Regions from separate parts of the Mesorhizobium sp. BR1-1-13 genome, predicted to be linked through region 2. Evidence: predicted binding sites of a transcription regulator. Region 2 holds the regulator's gene; the other holds the start of a gene.

Region 1 (7,620 bases), on a different contig from region 2:
TCGACCTGAACCGGCGGGTGGGTTTGTCCCACCGCCGGCATAGGTGGTTCAACTCTTGATCTCGATCCGCTTTGCCTGCGCTTGCGCTTTCGCGGTCTTCGGCAATGTAACCGTCAGGACGCCGTTCCTGAAGCGCGCTTCGACATTGTCTTGCTCTACCTCGACGCCGAGCGGAATGCGGCGCTCGAAACGGCCGTAATAGCGCTCGGAGAACTGGCGCTCCTTGTCCTCGGTCTCGGACCGCTTTTCGCCCTTCAGAGTCAGCACGTCGTCATCGAGCAGGACCTCGATGTCTTTTTCCTCCATGCCGGGCACTTCGGCCGTGACACGGACCTCCTTTCCAGTGTCGGAGATCTCGACGCTTGGCCAGCGTCCGCCGTCCGCGGCAACGGAAGACAAGGACGGCAGACCGGAGCCGAAACCGCGGAAAACATCGTCGAAAAGACGGTTCACCTCGCGGTGCAACGACATGAACGGATCACGTTCGCCATCGCGCAAAAGGCTGGGCACCTGGCCTCGTTCCCGGCCAAAAGGAATGAGATCACGTACGCTCATTGTCTTTCTCCTCTTTGCTTGCGTCTCCACCCACCGGACGACCGGCGTCCGGGGGTGGAAGCCTTGACCCGAATTGCCTCACGCGGCCTGTTTTTCCACTTGCACGGGCTTTGCCGCGGATTTTTCCTTGGCTCTGGCCATGCTGGTGCCGATCTCGATCTTGCGCGGTTTCATCTCTTCGGGAATCTCACGCTGGAGATCGACGCTCAGGAGACCGTTGACGAGGCCGGCGCCGGTCACCTTCACATGGTCGGCAAGTTCGAAGCGTCGCTCAAACGGTCGTCCGGCGATGCCGCGATGCAGGTATTCGCCATTGTCCTCTCCGGCACGCTCGCCGGCGATGACGAGCATGTTGGGCTCATGCACGATGCTCAATTCGTCTTGACTGAAGCCGGCCACCGCCATGGTGATGCGGTAGGCGTCGTCACCGGTCCTGGAGATGTCGTAGGGCGGCCAGTTGTCGACGTTCGCCGTGCGGCTGGCATTCTCCAGCAGGTCGAAAATACGGTCGAAGCCTATGCTCGACCGATAGAGTGGTGAAAAGTCGAAAGCGGTTCTCATAGCCACATCCTCCTTCGCTGAGCAACATGGGTACGAGGAGTGCCAAGGATGCGGCACTCCTTGACCTGCCAGCCCTTCCGGCGCCGGCGGAATCGATCTGGGAACTGACGGGCGTGGCGTCAAGAGGCCTGATCGAACGTCTCGTCGAAATTCCGGCGGCCCTTGACGCGGCCTGAACGGCTGACCATCTTGATCACGGATGGACGGTCGCCGGTGACGCCATCCGATTGCTTACTCGCAAAAAGACGTCAAAAGACGGAGGAGGTGATGAACGATATTCGGTTTCCTCAGCCGATTACCCTCGAATTATCGGATGCCCCACGCAAGGTCGCCAGCAGCTTCGAGGCTCTGGAATGCCTGGATCAACAATGGCCGAAATGGGCGCGCGGACCAAGCTGGCGCGCCGCAGGTCGTGCATGCCGTGATGCGCTGGATGGCTGGCGCAGCGGGCGTGCTGCCTACAAGGCTTTCTTGAAGGCGGCCAAGCGAGCCGGTCTGACGAGGGGCCGCTCCGCTTCGCCCCAGCAATTCCGTTCCGCGACGATGTCAAGGGCGGCCCGGCCGATGGCTGTCAGAGCAGGATGACATGAATTCCACCACTCATCCTGCTGGGAAGCTCTGACTTTAGGTATGCTCAATCGGGCCTTTGAGCGCGCCGCGTTGCAGGCGACGCGCTTCAGGTTTTTTTGATCCGCTCAATGCGCTCCGCTCAATGGATGACAACGATGCGTCAACGGCGCGCCATTCCGACGGTGTGATTAGACGATGATGTGCGACGCGCACGGAATGCAGCGCGCCGTCCAGTTCGCTTTCCCAATAGCCAAGGAAGCCCTTCAGCTCCGGGAAATCGGGAGCGAGGTCGTATTCCTGCCAGACATAGAGCTGCAGCAGGTTGGGGTAGTCAGGCATACGATAGTGAATCTCGGCCGTGGTCAGGCCGTAGCCATCCATCTGCAGGCGGAATTCTCTGCTGACCGCAGTCACCATATGTTTCTCCTTTCGCTTACGACCTATGCATTCATCCTGGCGAAGTCGTGCCGGAATTCGTCCGGCGTGGACCGCGGCGCCGACACGTCGATGTCGAGCTTGCACAAGGCCTCCATGATACGGTCGAAGGAAACCGGCCGCGCGACTCCCGGCGGCAGGCGCAGTTCCGGCATCGACTCCACCGCGCAGGCATCCGAGGCCCAAGACGACAGGATCGCCCGCTTTTCCCAGAGGTCGAGCGCGTCGTTTTCCAATACCTCGTCAGGATGTTTGAAGTGCCTCGCCGGCGAAAGCAGCCGGTCAAGCGAGGTGTCGGGCGTATCAGTCAGGGAAGGCATGATCGGCGAAAATTTCTGTCGGTCCATCGATTGTCCTCCGTCTGCAAAAACTCCTCGATAGCATCCAGTTTCCGGCTGTGCTTCGGCAGCGCCGGCCAGGATAATCTTGTTGGCTCTTTGCCAAAATTCAAGCGGTGAAATCGTCGACATGGCGAGAATTCCTGCATGATAACAACGCGTTGTCACTCTCATGCGACGAGTGCCAAAATTTTTGCGCGAACCTCTTGAAACCGGAAAATTCCAAAACTAGCTCGATATGCGCGCGCGATGCCTGAACAAGGGTCGCGGCACCTCGTGCCGGGCCGATATTGCCGGTCCGGCGCGGAGGAACCTCAAAAACTGTTTGTCCTTGAAGGAGAACGACATGACGTTCCGCCCATTGCACGACCGTATCCTGGTCCGCCGCATTGAAGCCGAGGAAAAGACGGCTGGCGGCATTATCATTCCCGACACAGCCAAGGAAAAGCCGCAGGAAGGCGAGGTGATCGCCGCCGGCCCCGGCGCCCGCAACGAAGCCGGGCAGCTACAGCCGCTCGACGTCAAGGTGGGTGACCGCATTCTGTTCGGCAAATGGTCCGGCACCGAGATCAAGCTCGGCGGCCAAGACCTGATCATCATGAAGGAAAGCGATGTGATGGGCGTGATCGAGCAGACCGCGACCGTGAAGAAGGCCGCCTGACGGCTTCTTGCCAAGTTACCAGTCAACGAAAGCTGCCTAATTGAAGGAGTGATCCAATGGCTGCCAAGGAAGTGAAATTCCATACCGAAGCCCGCGAGAAGATGCTGCGCGGCGTCGACATTCTGGCCAATGCGGTGAAGGTGACGCTCGGTCCCAAAGGCCGCAACGTCGTTATCGACAAATCCTTCGGCGCGCCGCGCATCACCAAGGATGGTGTGACGGTGGCCAAGGAGATCGAACTGGAAGACAAGTTCGAGAACATGGGCGCGCAGATGGTGCGCGAAGTCGCTTCGAAAACCAACGACATCGCCGGCGACGGCACCACGACCGCGACTGTTCTTGCCCAAGCCATCGTCAAGGAAGGCGCCAAGGCCGTGGCATCGGGCATGAACCCGATGGATTTGAAACGCGGCATTGACAAGGCCGTTGAAGCGGTCGTCGCCGAACTGAAGGCCAACGCCCGCAAGGTGACGAAAAACGATGAGATCGCCCAGGTCGGCACGATCTCGGCTAATGGCGATCCCGAGATCGGCCGGTTCCTCGCCGAGGCGATGGAGAAGGTCGGCAATGAAGGTGTCATCACGGTGGAGGAGGCCAAGACCGCCGAGACCGAACTGGAGGTGGTCGAAGGCATGCAGTTCGACCGCGGCTATCTCAGCCCGTACTTCATCACCAACCAGGACAAGATGCGCGTCGAGCTCGAAGAGCCCTATGTGCTGATCCACGAGAAGAAACTGTCCAACCTGCAAGCCATGCTCCCCGTCCTCGAGGCAGTCGTGCAGTCGGGCAAGCCGCTGCTGATCATCGCCGAGGACGTCGAGGGCGAGGCGCTCGCCACGCTGGTCGTGAACAAATTGCGCGGCGGCCTGAAGGTTGCGGCCGTCAAGGCGCCTGGCTTCGGCGATCGCCGCAAGGCGATGCTGGAGGATATCGCCATCCTCACCGGCGGCACGGCGATCAGCGAGGATCTCGGCATCAAGCTCGAAAATGTCACGCTGCAGATGCTGGGCCGCGCCAAGAAAGTGGTGATCGAAAAAGAAAACACCACCATCGTCGACGGCGTTGGCCGCAAGGAAGAGATCCAGGGCCGCATCGCCCAGATCAAAGCGCAGATCGAGGAGACCACCTCCGACTACGACCGCGAGAAACTGCAGGAGCGGCTGGCGAAGCTCGCCGGTGGTGTGGCCGTCATCCGTGTCGGCGGTTCGACGGAAGTCGAGGTGAAGGAGCGCAAGGACCGTGTCGACGACGCGCTGCATGCGACCCGTGCGGCGGTCGAGGAAGGCGTACTCCCCGGCGGCGGCGTCGCGCTGCTCCGGGCTGCCAAGGCGCTCGATGCCTTGCCGATGGACAATGCCGACCAGAGGACCGGTGTCGAGATCGTGCGGCGTGCGATCGAGACCCCGGTGCGCCAGATCGCGGAGAACGCCGGCGCCGAGGGCTCGATCATCGTCGGCAAGCTGCGTGAGAAGAGCGAGTTCGGCTGGGGCTGGAACGCCCAGACCAACGAGTTCGGCGATCTCTACGGCCAAGGCGTCATCGATCCGGCAAAAGTCGTGCGCACCGCGCTTCAGGATGCCGCTTCCGTTGCTGGCCTGCTGGTCACCACAGAGGCGATGGTGGCCGAGAAGCCAAAGAAGGAGGCCGCGACCCCTGCCATGCCCGCCGGCGCGGGCATGGACTTCTAGGACGCTGGGAGGCCGCCCGCCCCCCCCTGGGGGGGGGGGCGCTTCCCGGGGAAAGTTTGGAGAGAGACCACTATGACCGGCATCGGTTCCGTTTCGGCGCCCACGCATCCGGCAAACGAATTTCTCGCCTACGAGGCAGAATGCAGGAGCGTGCTGGGGCCATTGTTGATGCGCGTTCTCGACATGGCCGAGTCCGCAGGCTGGAGCCGCCGTACGGCGTCGTCGACGCTGATGTTCCTGGCCGCGCAGCATGTGTCGGCAGCCTCGGAAGGCTCCGGCGGCTCAACCAGGGATGGAGGACGCGATCATCGGAGCACCACAGCGAACGATGGACCGATGTCCGGTTGGGAAGAGGACCGACATGATCGTGGGCCAATTGCGTGAATGCCTGAAAACGTTGAGGTGGAAAGCGGCAGACCTCGTCGACGAGCTTGGTTGCCCGCAAAGCCAGGTCGCCGCCTGGCTCGATGGGCGGGCGCTTCCGCCGCTTTCCGTCCTTGCCTGGCTCGAGGCGCTCGCCAAGGCGCATAGGGCGCTACCGGCGCCCGGCCGGGGCTCGCCAGTGCTCAAGCCCAGCCCGGTCGAGCCAGCCGAGATCAGGCTCGCGGCTGCCGGAAATCCGACGACACCGGCGCATCCGCCCTATCCGCGCCGACCTGTCTTCGCGCACCAGGCTGCCCGACATGCTTCGGTTCGTTTGCCGTCGAATGGAGGTTTAAATCATGGCACAGATGCGCTTTGAAGAACCCGTGACGATCTTGGTCGGAATGGGGCTTCCGGTGACGATCGAGACTGCGATGGAAGCATATGCCGTGTTGCAGGACTGGCCCGTTGCCAGCCGGAACGGCGCCCATGCCGTCGCCCTCAACGCTTGCAAAGCCGGTATTGCCGGCGAGATCGATGCGGAAACCGTGCGGGCGACCTTGATCGCCTTCGCGCGCCGCAATGACATTCTGGTGCCGAATATGATCTCGCCTGTGAGTACCGCGCCCAGCGGCCGCACCGTGCGAACGAATTGAGGATCTGTTCGCCACCTGTCGGTGGGCGCCCCAGCGACCACGGTCGCGCCCGCAGCGCTTCACCGTCGGTTATTGACTAGGCAGGCCTGGCCAGCTCGAAAGCGAAACGGCTTTCGAGTTGGCGAGCCCGCTGCTTCTTGTCCACCAACGTTCTAAACGTCGCCCGTCATCATCGCTCGCAGCCATGCCGTAATGGCATCGAAGTCGATCGGTTTCGTCGTGTCTACGTCGAAGAGCGGGCCGCGCCGCAGCGGTTCGGCGCGCCCAGCGAGTTCGATCAGTTCAGGAATATAGGCAGCGCCGGGATGACCCGGGAGACGCTGGCCGAGCCGGGCGCCATAGCGTTCGGCCAAAACCTCGCCCGGCGCGTGGCACCAGATTTCGAAAGTCTGTTCGACACCGGCATTCCGGAGATGATCCTCAAGCAGCTCGCGCGGCTGGAAACCGAACCAGGCGTCGACAATGAATGTGGAGCCCGCTGGGGCTTCGCCGACGACTGACCAGATCGCCTGATAGCTGGCGCGGCCGAGCGTGCGGTTGAAGGCGCGGTCGCCGCCGCCGAGCGCTTCGAGAAACGGATTCTTGATCGTATCGAGCGCAAGCAACGGCCATCCCATGCAGTCGGCTAAGCCGCGCGAGACCGTGCTCTTGCCGCTGGCCGGGATGCCGTTGACCAGCACGGCGCGCCTGGCGCCGCCGGTTTGGACAAAAGACCGGCCTAAAATCGGCGCGGTCGCCGTGTCTGTTCCGGCCAGCGCCTGCAATCCCGCGCCGATCACGCCGGCCTCGTCGCCGAGCTGCGCCGGCTCGACCGGGCATTGATACCACGGCGCCAGGGCCGGCGCGCGGCCGAGCGCCTTGTGTGCCGCCCGGCCAAGACCGCCGCCGAGCAGGACGAGATCGGGGTCGAACAGGGCGACGCTGGTATCGATGGCGGCACGCAAGGGCGTTGCCCAGGCTTCCAGTATAGCGCGCGCCTGGATGTCTCCGGCGGCGTCGCGGGCAAAGAGCTGGTCGACCGAAAGATCGGGACGCAAGCCGGCCCGCGCAATATGACGGCCGAGCGCGGTGCCCGAACTGGTGGTCTCGACACAGCCGCGCCGGCCGCAGGCGCATATCTCGCCATTGACGTCGACGGTGATGTGGCCGAGCTGCCCGGCCGTTGCCCGGCCACGCAAGATCCGCCGATCTTGAGCGACGGCGCCGCCAATGCCGGTGCCGATGGTGAACATGGCGATGTCGTCGTGACCCCGGCCGGCGCCGAGCGCCATCTCGGCGACCAGTGCCATGTTGCAGTCATTGTCGATGACGACGGGCTTGCCGGCCATGTCCTCCAGGCACTGCGCCAGCGAGACGGAGGCCAGATTGACGTAGCCGCCGGACAGGACCGCGCGGCGATGCGCGTCGACGCGACCGGGAACACCGATGCCGATGGCTGAAACCTCAGATGTATCGAGCCGGCGCACCATCCCGGCGATCCGCGAGAGCACAAGCTGCGGATCTGGCGCGCTCTTTTCGGACAGGCGTTCGAGGATTTCACCGGTGCCGGAAATGCGCGCGGCCCGCAGATTGGTGCCGCCTATATCTATCCCTATGCTGAGAGGCATGACGTCCTGCACGTGCCGGTGATCCAACGCGGATATCAGGCGGCGGCCTTGCGCCGGTGATGCCCGATTACCGACTGGATCTCACGCAATCGCGGCACCGCGATGGTCTTAAGCCTTTCGCGTTGAATGTCACGATCGAGCGAGATGCAGTCCTTCCACAGCGAGCGGCCGGCGATGACGCCGGAG
Region 2 (7,620 bases):
CATCTAAAACTCACGCCACCGCCATCTGCTGCAAACTCACTAGCCTCTGTATGCCTTTCTTGGCCAGGCCCATCAGCTCGGCGAACTGCCCTTCCGAAAAGGGCTCGCCCTCGGCTGTGCCCTGGATCTCGACGATGCCGCCCTTGCCGGTCATGACGAAATTGGCGTCGGTGCCGGCGGAGGAATCTTCGAGATAATCGAGGTCGATGACCGGCTGGCCGTCATGGATGCCGCAGGAAATCGCCGCGACATGATCCTTCAGCACCTTGGCGACGCTCACCATCTGCCGGGCTTCCATCCAGCGCAGGCAATCGTAGAGCGCCACCCAGCCGCCGGTGATGGAGGCGGTGCGGGTGCCGCCATCGGCCTGGATGACGTCGCAGTCGACGGTGATCTGCTGCTCGCCCAGCGCCTGCAGGTCGACCACGGCGCGCAGCGAGCGGCCGATCAGCCGCTGGATCTCCAGCGTGCGCCCGCCCTGCTTGCCGGCGGAGGCCTCGCGGCGCATGCGCTCGCCGGTCGAGCGCGGCAGCATGCCGTATTCGGCCGTCACCCAGCCCTTTCCGGAATTGCGCATCCAGCCCGGCACCTTTTCCTCCAGGCTTGCCGTGCACAGCACATGCGTGTCGCCGAACTTCACCAGGCACGAGCCTTCGGCATGTTTGGAGACGCCGCGCTCGAAGGATATGGCGCGCATTTCGTCGAACTGGCGTTTGGAGGGGCGCATTCGGCCTGCTTTCTTGTCAGCTTTTTGAATCTTGGCCGGCTTTTAGACGCATGCGGGGCACGGCGTAAAGGAAAATGGACCGGCGACAGCAAACGCGACACCGGGTGATCGCCCAACGCGACACTGGGTGATCGCAAGTGCGACACTGGGTTGCGCGTAGCGCGGCGAAGTCTATATCCTTGAACCGGAGGTTATGGCCGCAATGACCAAGGCAGTCGATCCCGCTTCGCAGTCGCTCGCTCTTCACGCGCCGGCACTTCAGGCGCTCGATATGCGCTCGCGCGACATCTTCCGGCGTATCGTCGATTCCTATCTGAGGGACGGCGAGCCCGTGGGATCGCGCAGCCTGTCGCGCATCCTGCCGTCCTCGCTGTCGCCGGCCACCATCCGCAACGTGATGAGCGACCTCGAACATCTCGGCCTGATCTACGCGCCGCACGTCTCGGCCGGCCGCCTGCCGACGCAGGCCGGCCTGCGCTTCTTCGTCGACGCCTTCATGGAACTGGGCGACCTCTCCGACGAGGAGCGGCGCAGCATCGAGGCGCAGGTGCGCGCCTCCGGCTCGGGCGCCACGCTGGAACACATGCTGACCGAGGCCAGCCAGATGCTGTCTGGCATGTCGCGCGGCGCCGGCCTGGTGCTGGCCGCCAAGAACGAGGTGGCGCTCAAGCACATCGAGTTCATCCAGCTCGAGCCGACAAAGGCGCTGACCGTGATGGTGTCGCAGAACGGCGACGTCGAGAACCGGGTCATCGATCTGCCGGCCGGCATCACCGTCTCGCAATTGCACGAGGCCTCGAATTTCCTCAACGCCCATATTCGCGGCCGTACGCTGGCCGAGGCGCGGGCGGAGGTCGCGCGTATCAAGGAAGAGACAAGGGCAGCGCTCGACACGCTGTCGCAGGACCTGGTGGAGAAAGGGCTGGCGGTGTGGGCCGGCGCGGAAAGCGGCCTGCCGGCGCGCCTGATCGTGCGCGGCCGCGCCAATCTGCTCGAAAACGTCACCGCTCAGGCCGACATCGAACTCTTGCGCCACCTGTTCGAGGACATGGAAACTCAAGACGGGCTGATCCAGCTGCTCGACCTCGCCGAGGCGGGACCGGGCGTGCGCATCTTCATCGGCTCGGAAAACAAGCTTTTCTCGCTCTCCGGCTCGTCGCTCGTCGTGGCACCCTACCGAGACAAGGACGCCCGCGTCGTCGGCGCGCTCGGCGTCATCGGCCCGACCCGGCTCAATTATGCCCGCATTGTCCCGATGGTCGACTATACGGCGCAGCTGATATCGCGCATGCTGCGCTGAGAGCTGGGATCGATCCAGACGGCCGAGGAGGAAAAAAATGGCGCTGGAATCGTTCAAGGCCCAGATCAGCCTGCTGCTGGAGGAGATGGTCAACCAGCCTGAGGATGTGCGCGAAGTGCAGGAGCAATTGCGCGAGAAGCTGCGCGAAATGCGCGCCATGGGCATGCCACTGCCGGCCGACCTCGTCGAACTGGAAAAGAACCTCGACGCCGATCTCGACGCGGATACCTGACCCGAATTCCTTCGACTCCCCGTGTCGTCCGGAACGACTGCCGAGCCCGCCCGTTCCCTTGATGCATGTGATCCTCGGTCTTGGGACAACGACATGCATAGCGAAGCGAGAAGCTGGAGACTGGGATGATCAGACTTGCCGGCGCCGTGGCGATCCCTGCAGCCTTGCTTTTCGCCGCGACGGCATCGGCCCAGCAGACAGAGCCGGTGCTCAAGGGCGCGGCCGCATTCGGTGACTGGCGGGCCGACGAGCCGGGCGTGCGCCGGCTGATCAGCCCGCAAGACCAGCCCAAGCCCTATGTCACCAGATCCGCCTCGAACAGCGCCGGTCCGGTGCAAAGGCCGCAAGGCGCCGAGCCGCGGCTGCCAGCGGGTTTTTCGGCGGAACTGATCTCTTCGGGCATCGACAATCCGCGCGTCGTGCGTGTCGCGCCCAATGGCGACCTGTTCGTCGCCGACAGCGAGGCCAACCAGATCCGCGTCTATCGTCTGGCCGAGGGCAGCGCGAAACCCGTCAAGGACGGCATCTTTGCCCGCAATCTCAACCGGCCCTACGGCATCGCCTTCTATCCGCCAGGGGACAGCCCGCAATGGATCTATGTCGCCAACAGCGACAGCATCGTGCGCTTTCCCTACCGCGATGGCGACCTGAAGGCGTCCGGCGAGCCGGAAACGATTGTCCGCGACATTCCAGCCACTCATCACTGGACCCGCGACATCGCCTTCTCGGCGGACGGCAAGACGCTGTATCTCTCGGTCGGTTCCGGCTCGAACGCCGCCCAGGACATGGCAAGAAAACCGCGCGGCGGGCTCGACGCCTGGGCCAGGTCGAAGCCGCTCGGCGCCACCTGGGGCGCGGAGGAAGGCCGCGCCGACGTCATGGCTTTCGACCCGGACGGTAGGAATGGCCGCATCGTTGCCACCGGCCTGCGCAATTGTTCGGGCATGGCCGTCCAGCCGGCGGCGGGCGCGCTTTGGTGCGTGGTCAACGAGCGCGACGCGCTCGGCGACAACGTGCCGTTCGAATATGCGACCGAAGTGAGGGAAGGCGCCTTCTACGGCTGGCCCTGGTACTATATCGGCGACAATGAGGATCCGCGCCACAAGGGCGCGCGTCCCGACCTTGCCGGCAAGGTCACCGTTCCCGACATTCTGATGCAGGCGCATTCAGCGCCGCTCAACATCGCCTTCTACGACGGCAGGAATGCCCGCGCGGGATCCGGTTTTCCGGCCGAATACAGGGGCGACGCCTTCGTCGCCCTGCACGGTTCGTGGAATCGCGGCAACAGGACCGGCTACAAGGTGGTGCGGTTCAAGTTCAAGGACGGCAAGCCGACCGGCGAATATGAGGATTTCATGACCGGCTTCGTCACCTCCGGCGGCGAGGTCTGGGGCCGGCCGGTCGGCGTGGCGGTGGCGAACGACGGCGCGCTGATCGTCACCGAGGACGGCAACGGCACCATCTGGCGCGTGACCTACGGCGACGGGCGGTCCTGATCCGCTTGGGAGGTCCCGAGCGCGGGGCATGCCTGGTGCAACCAAATCCGCATCCAGGCAATTCCCGCCCGCGAAACTCTGTGCGACAAGGCGCCGTCCCAGCAGTTCGCGGACGCAAGGCTCGATCCATGACCCTCACCGGCTTCCTCGCCTACAGCGCCGCCCTCGGCTTAGCCGCGGCCATTCCCGGCCCCGGCGTCACCGCGCTTGTGGCGCGCGCGCTCGGTTCCGGCTTCCGCTCCTCGCTGGCCATGTCCTTCGGCCTGATGCTCGGCGACCTTCTTTATCTCACCGCCGTGGTGCTTGGGCTTGCCTTTGTGGCGCAGACCTTCGGCCTGGTGTTCCTCGCCGTCAAATGGGCCGGCGTCGCCTATCTCGCCTTCCTCGGCTGGCGCTTCTGGACCGCCGGCATCACGCCCGAGACGGTCGAGGCCAGGAAGAGCAAGGGCAGGCTGGCGTCGAGCTTCCTCGCCGGCCTGACGGTGACGCTCGGCAATCCGAAGACGATGATCTTCTATCTCGCCATCACGCCGACCATCGTCGACCTCAAGACCATCACGCTGGCCGACTACGGCATCCTCGCCGCACTCACCGTCCTCGTCCTGTTCGTGGTGCTGGTGCCTTATCTGGCGCTGGCGGCCAAGGCGCGCTGGTTCCTGCGCTCGCCGCGCGCCCTGAAAGCGTTGAACCGCACCGCGGCCGGCTTCATGGTCGGCGCCGCGGCGGCGATCGCAGCCCGTCAATAGGGCCGTTTGCGCCAAATCATTCCGTCGGTCCGGCTGTTCGGGAAACGCTTTTCCGAGGCCGGGGCGTTTTAGACACGCACCCCACTCGGATATTTTCGGGCGACGGTCTATCTTGCGTGAGTGGAAGCCCTATCCTGGCCGCCATCCGCCTGAGATCAGTTCCATTCGCCTGACATTCTGGGAGCCAAACCAATGACCAAGTCCGTCGCCTCCGCTCGTGTTCCCGGCCGCGGCCGCATCTACAATTCCATCACCGATACGATCGGCGACACGCCACTGGTGCGGCTTGACAAATTCGCCAAGGAGAAGGGCATCGTCGCCCATCTCATCGCCAAGCTTGAATTCTTCAACCCCATCGCCTCGGTCAAGGACCGTATCGGCGTGGCGATGATCGAGGCGCTTGAGGCATCGGGCAAGATCGCTCCCGGCAAGACGACGCTGATCGAGCCGACTTCGGGCAATACCGGCATAGCGCTTGCCTTCGCCGCCGCCGCCAAGGGCTACAAGCTGATCCTCACCATGCCCGAAACCATGTCGGTCGAGCGCCGCAAGATGCTGGCGCTGCTCGGCGCCGAACTGGTCCTGACCGAAGGGCCGAAAGGCATGAAGGGCGCCATCGCCAAGGCCGACGAACTGGCGGCCACCATCCCCAACGCCATCATCCCGCAGCAGTTCGAGAACCCGGCCAATCCCGAGATCCATCGCACGACGACGGCCGAGGAGATCTGGAACGACACCCAGGGCGAGGTCGACATCGTCGTCTCCGGCATCGGCACCGGCGGCACCATCACCGGTGTCGGCCAGGTGCTGAAGAAGCGCAAGCCTTCGCTGCATGTCGTCGCGGTCGAGCCGGAAACCTCGCCGGTGCTGTCGGGGGGCCAGCCCGGCCCGCACAAGATCCAGGGCATCGGCGCCGGCTTCGCGCCGAAAATCCTCGACACCAGCATCTATGACGAGATCGTCAAAGTCTCGAACGAGGATTCGGTCGCCAATGCCCGCCTCGTCGCCCGGCTGGAAGGCGTGCCCGTCGGCATCTCCTCGGGCGCCGCCCTGCAGGCGGCGATCGTCGTCGGCTCGCGGCCGGAGAACAAGGACAAGAACCTCGTGGTGATCATCCCCTCCTTCGCCGAGCGTTATTTGTCGACGATCCTGTTCGAAGGGCTGGGCGCTTAGGCCAACATGGACTCGCGATCCGCCACGACCCTCTGCCCTGCCGGGCAGAAGCGCGCGCTGTCCCGCCAACGCCAACAGGTTCTATTTCCGCCTCGCCTGGCCCGCTGAAAAACCAGCCGTGGCGGATACCGCGGGCTTGAGCAGCGCCCTGCTTCCGGTTCATATCGCCCCCGGCCCCGCAGGGCCGGCGGAGGACCTCATGTACAAGCTCTACACCCGTCCCGGCAGCGGCGGCTTCGTCGTCGAGGCGGCCCTGGCGCTGGCCAAGGCGCCGTTCGAGCAGATCGACGTACCGAAATCCGACCGGCCCGGTCCCGCTTTCCTCGACATCAGCCCCCTGAACCAGGTGCCGGTGCTGACCTTGCCGGACGGCCGCTCGCTGACCGAGTCGGCGGCCATCTGCATCCTGCTCGCCGAACGCCATCCGCGGGCCGGGCTGGCGCCGGCGGCCGATGCGCCGGCCCGCGCCGACTTCCTGCGCTGGATGGCGTTCATGTCGTCCGCCCTCTATCCGGCGGTGCTGCGTTTCTACTACGCGCCGCGCTACACGGCCGACGCAGACGGCGCCAAGGCCGTCAAGCAGGCGGCGGTGGCCGAGATGGACCGCGGCTTTGCCGTCGTCGATGCCGCCTTGCGCGGCCGCGACTGGCTGGCGGGCGAGGCGATGTCGGTGGCCGATATCTATCTGGCCATGCTGGTGGCCTGGCATCCCGACAGCGGCAAGGCACGCACCGCCTGGCCCGACATCGAACGCCTGTGGGCCAAGCTTCGCGAGCACCCGCTGATGAAGACGCTCAACGCATCGCACGAAATGTGGCCGGGCTGAACGGGCCGTCGCCAAAGCACCGCGCTCAGGCATTTCAATGCCTGAGCGTCGCGCGTTTTACCTGCAGGAAACGGCGTACCGCCGGATCGCTTTCGAGGCCGATCGCCCGGTCATAGGCTTCGACCGCCTGCGGCACCTGGCCGAGCCTGGCCAGAAGGCCGGCGCGCGCGGCCCAATAGGGCTGGTAATCATTGAGCCGCTTGTCGTCGCCAAGCACGTACAGCGCCGCCAGCCCCGCCACGGCGCCCTCAGCTTCGGCGATCGCCACCGCGCGGTTGATCGCCACCACGGGCGATCGTGCAATCGAAAGCAAGGCGTCGTAGAATTCGCGGATCGCCACCCAGTCGGTCTGGCCGCTCAGCCGCCGCGCCGCGTGGACGGACTGCACGGCCGCTTCGAGCTGGTAGCGGCCGATGGCGTCCAGAGTGGCGGCGCGGCCGAGCAGGGCTTCCGCCTCGTCGATCAGCGCATGATCCCACAGCGCATGATCCTGCTCGGCGAGCGGCACATACTCTCCGGACACATCGCGGCGCGCGGGGCGGCGCGCCTCGGCGAACAGCATCAGCGCAAGCAGGCCCAGCGCCTCCGGTTCGTCCGGCAGTAGCGAGGCCACCAGCCTGCCGAGCCAGATTCCTTCGGTGGCCAGGTTCCGGCGCCGCGTCTCGGTGCCCGCCGGGTCGGACCAGCCCTCGGCGAAGGTCGCGTATATGGCCTCCAGCACGGTATCCAGGCGCTCGCCGAGTTCGGCCCGCTCCGGTACGCGGAACGGAATGCCGGCTTCGCGAATGCGGGCCTTGGCCCGCACCAGGCGCTGGCCCATTGTCGCCGGCGCGACCAGGAAGGCGGAGGCGATCGTCGCTGCGTCGAAGCCAAGGACGGCCTGCAGGATCAATGGCGCGCGCACGCCAGGTTCGATCGCCGGATGCGCGCAGGCGAACATCAGCCGCAGCCGCTCATCGGGCAGGTCCTGGTCGGTCATGCACGCCTCCGCCTCCTCGGCAATCAGCTTGAGATGGTCGCGGCCGGCTTCGCTGGTGAGCCGCCGCCGCACCGCGTCGACACGCCGCCGCCTTGCCACGGCAAGCAGCCAGGCTTCCGGCTTTTCGGGCACGCCGGTTCG

Evidence for each region. The regulator HrcA, encoded in region 2, represses chaperone genes, less so after heat shock. The targets are predictions, from matches to a motif close to GTTAGCACTCNCNNNNNGNGAGTGCTAAC.
Region 1: LB533_RS15425 (co-chaperone GroES) is a predicted target of HrcA. The motif match lies at 2,620-2,648, and genes of this name have one in related genera.

Annotation. Positions count from the first base shown of each region.
Region 1 covers NZ_JAIUIH010000006.1:176-7,795, forward strand. Annotated here, with positions in the region: gene LB533_RS15400 (Hsp20/alpha crystallin family protein) at 49-555, opposite strand; gene LB533_RS15405 (Hsp20 family protein) at 634-1,116, opposite strand; gene LB533_RS15410 (DUF982 domain-containing protein) at 1,384-1,701, shown strand; partial or broken gene LB533_RS15415 (usg protein) at 1,846-2,103, opposite strand; gene LB533_RS15420 (hypothetical protein) at 2,127-2,468, opposite strand; gene LB533_RS15425 (co-chaperone GroES) at 2,806-3,120, shown strand; gene groL (chaperonin GroEL) at 3,177-4,808, shown strand; gene LB533_RS15435 (hypothetical protein) at 4,881-5,192, shown strand; gene LB533_RS15440 (DUF982 domain-containing protein) at 5,531-5,827, shown strand; gene LB533_RS15445 (ROK family protein) at 5,980-7,434, opposite strand; gene LB533_RS15450 (tagatose-bisphosphate aldolase) at 7,470-7,620, opposite strand, start outside.
Region 2 covers NZ_JAIUIH010000001.1:587,347-594,966, forward strand. Annotated here, with positions in the region: gene rph (ribonuclease PH) at 11-727, opposite strand; gene hrcA (heat-inducible transcriptional repressor HrcA) at 930-2,027, shown strand; gene LB533_RS02960 (hypothetical protein) at 2,065-2,259, shown strand; gene LB533_RS02965 (PQQ-dependent sugar dehydrogenase) at 2,385-3,755, shown strand; gene LB533_RS02970 (LysE family translocator) at 3,884-4,501, shown strand; gene cysK (cysteine synthase A) at 4,694-5,674, shown strand; gene LB533_RS02980 (glutathione S-transferase family protein) at 5,874-6,500, shown strand; gene LB533_RS02985 (RNA polymerase sigma factor) at 6,535-7,620, opposite strand, start outside.